2 linked regions of the Ammoniphilus sp. CFH 90114 genome follow. The protein of the gene in region 2 binds, or shares a complex with, the protein of the main gene of each other region. Links are inferred from orthologs where the notes say so. Each region holds a gene or a part of one and is shown on either strand. Other genes may lie near its edges.

Region 1 (3,034 bases), on a different replicon or contig from region 2:
CCGACTGGTACGGCTGCAGAACGCGTTCTCTGTACATGGCCGACGACTCAGCGCTTCGAGCGATGCGATCCATTGTCTCCACCGACTCCACTGGATATTTTCCTGCTGCTGTCTCCCCAGATAACATAATCGCATCTGTACCGTCAAAAATTGCATTGGCAACATCACTTGCTTCGGCGCGAGTAGGGCGGGGATTGTTCTGCATTGAATCCAACATCTGAGTAGCGGTAATAACCGGTTTTCCTAGGCGATTGCAGTTGCTTATTAATTTCTTTTGGACTAGAGGTACTTCCTCCGCAGGAATTTCGACCCCTAGATCACCACGAGCCACCATTAAACCATCAGCTACCCCAAGAATCTCGTCGGAGTTTAACACACCTTCCTCGTTCTCAATTTTAGCAATAATGGCGATGTTCGCCCCCTGCTCCTCTAACATTTGACGAATTTGCAGGACGTCGGAAGCTTTACGTACAAAGGAAGCCGCAATAAAATCCACTCGTTTGCGAATACCAAAATTAATGTCAGATACATCTTTTTCTGTAATACTTGGAAGGTTAACTGCAATCTTTGGCAGATTGACACCCTTGCGATTCTTCAACAACCCTCCGTCTACTACACGACAAAGTACTTCTTTTGCTCGAATCTCTTCCACTTTCAGTTCAATTAATCCGTCATCAATTAAGATGGTCGCACCTACATGCACATCCCGTGGGAGTTGATCATAGGTCACACTGACTTTTTCCTGGTTACCTTCGATCTGCTCAGTAGTAAGGATGAAGTGATCCCCTGTTACTAAAGTAACTTGACCCTCTGCAAGGATTCCCGTACGAATCTCAGGTCCTTTCGTATCGAGCATAATAGCGACATTCTTTCCTAATTCCTTAGCCACTTCGCGAATACGGTCGATTCTAACCTCATGCTCCTCATGAGAGCCGTGAGAAAAATTTAATCGAGCTACATTCATTCCTGCAAGGATTAATTTCTTTAGCGTTTCAGGCTGTTCACTGGCTGGTCCAATTGTACAAACAATCTTAGTTCTTCTCATCCCTTCACCTCATTTGTTTATATGGAAAGACTTCTTGCTAGATGGTATTTTGACATGTCAATCGTATGCTTGTCCTTGGCAGCTTCCCCGAATGGGGCATGAATGAGCTGGCCGCCCTTTAGACCAACCATTACTCCCTTTTGACCTTCTAAGAGGAGGTCAACAGCTTTCGCTCCCATCTGACTGGCCATCATTCGATCGTAAGCGGATGGGGATCCCCCACGTTGCAAGTGACCGAGGACAGTAACTCGCGTTTCTAAGCCGGTCCGATCCTGAATAATTTTTGCAATATCTGAACCACTGCTTACCCCTTCTGCTACAACAATGATACTATGCTTTTTCCCGCGGCGATTTCCTTGCTCTAAACGAAGGATGACATCATCCATATCCGTCTCCGCTTCCGGGATAATAATCGATTCGGCTCCGACACAGAGGCCAGACCATAAGGCAATGTCCCCTGCATCTCTACCCATAACCTCAATGATATAGGTGCGTTCATGAGAAGAAGCCGTATCTCTTATTTTATCAATGGCATCGACAACCGTATTGACAGCTGTATCAAACCCAATGGTATAGTCCGTTCCTGCAATATCATTATCAATAGTTCCTGGAATCCCTATCGTCGGGAAGCCTTGTGCTGTCAACTTCTCTGCTCCACGGAAAGATCCGTCTCCACCGATGACAATCAACCCGTCAATTTCGGACTCTCTCATTCGATGAAGAGCCTTCTGTTGTCCTTCTGGAGTTCTAAATTCTTCACTGCGAGCACTGCGCAAAATGGTTCCACCACGATGTATTATGTCCCCTACACTACCTAAGTCCATGGGGATGTAATCCCCTCGCATTAGCCCGTCATAGCCATGCTGGACTCCAAATACGCTTAACCCCTGAAAGATCCCTCGACGGACAACGGCTCGAATGGCCGGATTCATTCCCGGGGCATCTCCTCCGCTAGTGAGTACAGCGATTTTCTTCATGATAAACTCCCCCCATTCGAAACATTGCGATGGACAAGCCATGCGGCTCCAAGCCATCCCGCTCGATTTCCAAGCTTAGCCGGGACAATTTCGGCAGTTTCACTTACTTTCGATAATGCATACTTCTTAAAGTTCTTACGAATTGGTTCCATGAAGAAGTCTCCTGCCTTTGATACGCCTCCACCAATAACAATCTTCTCGGGATTCAATACATTGGATAATTGGGCAAGAGAGAGCCCGAGATAATACCCCACTTGGTCGAGAATCTTCTGGGCGGCTTGATCCCCTTGTCTAGCGACATCAATGACATCCTTCGCCGTAATCGCTCCTGTATTCTTGAGAACTTCAGCCAAAGGAGGAGATTCTCCTGCTTCAGCTATCTTACGCCCATAATAAGTCATAGCCGTAGCAGAAGTCTCAGTTTCTAAACAACCCATCTTGCCACAATTGCATCGTTGCCCTTCGTCCGCTCGAACGGTGACGTGACCAATCTCACCCGCTAAGCCAATAGCCCCGTGATAAATATCTCCATTAAGAATGAGCCCTCCGCCTATCCCTGTACCGACCGTAATGCAGATCAGATGGCGAGCGCCTACACCTGCCCCTTGCCACATCTCCCCTAGCGCAGCTGTATTGGCATCATTATCGACATAGCAAGGAAGACCAAGTAACACTTCTAATTCCTCTTTAAGGGATACATTCTTCCACCCTAAGTTTACAATTTCATAAATATAACCCTTCTCTATATCAAGCAAAGCTGGTACACCAACCCCTACACCCTTCACCGTATCCAGAGAGATCTGAGCCTCAGAAACCAGCTGATGAATCATCTCTTGGAAAACTTCTAGTACATCCTTATAATGTCCTTGCGGGGTAGGTCTTTCTAATTCGCGAACAGACTGCCCGGTCTCGGTGCAAATCCCCATCTTGATGGAGGTGCCACCTAAATCAATACCAGCATAATACTTTTGGTCCATAGAAGACTCCTTGTCAAATGGACAAAAAATGTCCC
Region 2 (2,908 bases):
GCCAACCATACCTACATCCGTGAGGTAAGCTGTTCCTTTAGGCAATATCCTAGGATCCCCTGTTTGCACATGGGTATGAGTCCCTATAACAGCTGACACCTTTCCATCAAGAAACCATCCCATAGCCTGCTTCTCTGAAGTTGCCTCCGCATGAAAGTCAACAAAAATATATGGAGTACGTTGCTTTATCTTTTGAATGAGTTCTTCTGCAACACGGAAAGGACAATCGAGAGGAGGAAGGAAGGTTCTTCCCATCAGGTTTACAACGGCTAACTCATATTGATTAGATTTGATATAAGTATACCCAGCACCTGGTGTTTCCGGAGGATAATTAGCTGGGCGCACTATCTTCGTTTCATTATCGATGAATTCAAATATTTCCTTATTATCCCATGTGTGGTTACCCATGGTTATCACTTGGACACCAACTTCATAAAATGATTTTGCAATCGTGCCCGTTATACCTCTGCCACCAGCAGCATTCTCTCCGTTTACCACAGTAAACAATGGTTGATATTTTCTTTTCAACTTAGGAAGGTACTCAATAAGCGTATCCCTTCCACCTTTCCCAACTATATCTCCGATAAATAGTATTCTCATGGCTTCACCTCAGTTTATCATTTTCCTTCTTTTTTCTGTTTATTCTAAGGTTAACCACATTGGGCAGCCCTATAAATATTTATAAATTTTTCGCAAACGCTAATAGACCAAAAAAATAAAGTGGCTCTTAGCCACTTTATTTTGCATATTCAACAGCTCTTGTTTCACGAATAACCGTTACCTTAATATGGCCAGGATAATCCAATTCACTTTCAATTTGCTTAGTAATCTCTCTTGCCAATCGATGTGCTTCCAAATCATCTACAACCTCTGGCTTCACCATAATACGGACTTCACGTCCTGCCTGGATCGCATACGACTTCTCCACCCCATCAAAGGATTCTGAGATTTCTTCAAGCTTCTCGAGTCTCTTGATGTAAGTTTCAAGCGTCTCTCTTCTCGCTCCTGGTCTTGCCGCAGAAAGAGCATCAGCAGCAGCTACCAACATGGCAATAACATTATCAGCCTCCACATCTCCATGGTGGGAAGCAATCGCATTAATGACATGAGGGTGTTCATTATACTTCTTGGCTAATTCTACACCAATTTCCACATGAGATCCTTCCACCTCATGGTCAATTGCTTTACCGATATCGTGTAACAAACCAGCACGCTTAGCAAGGATGATATCTTCACCAAGCTCGGCTGCCATCAATCCGCATAAATGAGCAACTTCAATAGAATGCTTAAGCACGTTCTGACCATAACTTGTACGATATCTTAATCGACCCATGATCTTAATTAAATCAGGGTGTAATCCATGGACTCCCGTCTCAAAGGTAGCTTGTTCTCCATATTCTCGAATTCGCTCATCCACTTCACGTCTAGACTTTTCAACCATTTCTTCAATACGTGCTGGGTGAATACGCCCATCAGCTACAAGCTTCTCGAGAGCAGACTTAGCAATTTCCCTCCGAATTGGGTCGAAGCCTGATAATATAACCGCTTCTGGTGTGTCATCAATAATTAAGTCAATTCCAGTCAATGTCTCAAGGGCACGTATATTTCGACCTTCTCTTCCGATAATTCTTCCCTTCATCTCATCGTTCGGTAGAGACACAACAGATACGGTTGTTTCGGCCACATGATCAGCTGCACAACGCTGAATAGCCGTTGTAATGATCTCTCTTGCCCGCTTGTCAGCTTCTTCTTTAGACTTTTGTTCAATGTCTTTTACGAGTATCGCACACTCGTGCTTAACTTCACTCTCAACTTGAGATAGGATAATGGACTTCGCTTCTTCTCTTGTTAGTCCCGATATCCTCTCTAGTTCAACTTTCTGAGTATTATAAAGTTCTTCCACTTTGCTTTGCAATTCTGAGATAGCTCGGTCTCTTTTTTCAAGTTCGACTTCTTTCCTCTCAAAATTATCCAATTTGCGGTCTAGAGTTTCTTCCTTTTGCAGGACACGTTTTTCTAAACGCTGAACCTCATTTCGTCTTTCACGATTCTCTTTCTCTGCTTCGGTGCGGACTTTATGCACCTCGTCCTTCGCTTCAAGAATTTTCTCTTTCTTAAGCGCTTCAGCTTCCTTCCCCGCCTGATCAAGAATCTGCTTAGCAGCTTCTTCTGCACTTGAGATCTTGGCTTCTGCTATGGACTTTCGAATTAGATAACCGATACCGACTCCGACCGCCGTGGATGCAAGCAGAATGGTAATTCCTCCAATACTTAGTAGATCCATCTGTTGTCACCTCCCTGCACCTGGGTCTTAAAGTCATTTTTCAATTTACACATAAACTTTCTCATTGAATTTTAGAAATAATTGTCCATAAGGGACTCAAATAGAAGTGTTCTAAAAATCAATTTGCATCTTACAGTAGTTATAAAAAAGAGTAAAGGTGAATATACCTTTTTATTTTACTGATAGAAAGTGAACATTGTCAAGAAATTACTAACTAATTATCATGAGGTGAGCTAGGATGAGCTACACTTGGGACCCTCACTAACACATAAACTTATTCTAGAAAGTCCTCTCCAACAGTATGAACTACCTCTAAAATCAAATCCAATGGAAAACCCTTCCTTTGTAAAAATGGAACTATTCTTTTTTTCATTTCATAGAGATTGGGAAATTTCTTTTGACTACATTTCTTATAAATCCAGTTCTCAATCATTTCTCTTTCTTCTTGACCAGTGAGTTGGTCTTCAAGCGCTTGATCAGCCAAATGATCATCTATACCACGTTGAATCAATTCCATCCGGAGTAGGCTTCTTCCCCGTGGCTTTAGCCTCTTTCTTTCCTCCACCCATTGAAGAGCATAGGATTGATCATCTAGATATTTTTTATCTTGTAAATAACTTATGA

What was found.
Region 1: rny (region 2) and pfkA share a complex: the UniProt entries of both Bacillus subtilis proteins name them as parts of the possible RNA degradosome complex. The link is inferred for Ammoniphilus sp. CFH 90114 from one-to-one orthologs.

Annotation. Positions count from the first base shown.
Region 1 is NZ_SDLI01000008.1:58,452-61,485, forward strand. What follows is about bases 43-3,034. They hold pfkA (6-phosphofructokinase), read right to left. Parts: upstream 2,023-3,034; coding sequence 1,063-2,022; downstream 43-1,062. Other genes in these bases: pyk (pyruvate kinase), read right to left, coding at 43-1,045; EIZ39_RS17640 (ROK family glucokinase), read right to left, coding at 2,019-2,999. Also shown: more of pyk, read right to left, coding at 1-42. UniProt on the Bacillus subtilis protein: Catalyzes the phosphorylation of D-fructose 6-phosphate to fructose 1,6-bisphosphate by ATP, the first committing step of glycolysis.
Region 2 is NZ_SDLI01000001.1:566,520-569,427, reverse strand. The notes cover bases 11-2,876. They hold rny (ribonuclease Y), read right to left. Parts: upstream 2,285-2,876; coding sequence 737-2,284; downstream 11-736. Other genes in these bases: EIZ39_RS02960 (RecX family transcriptional regulator), read right to left, coding at 2,559-2,876; EIZ39_RS02970 (TIGR00282 family metallophosphoesterase), read right to left, coding at 11-600. Outside these bases: more of EIZ39_RS02970, read right to left, coding at 1-10; more of EIZ39_RS02960, read right to left, coding at 2,877-2,908. UniProt on the Bacillus subtilis protein: Endoribonuclease that initiates mRNA decay. Initiates the decay of all SAM-dependent riboswitches, such as yitJ riboswitch. Involved in processing of the gapA operon mRNA, it cleaves between cggR and gapA.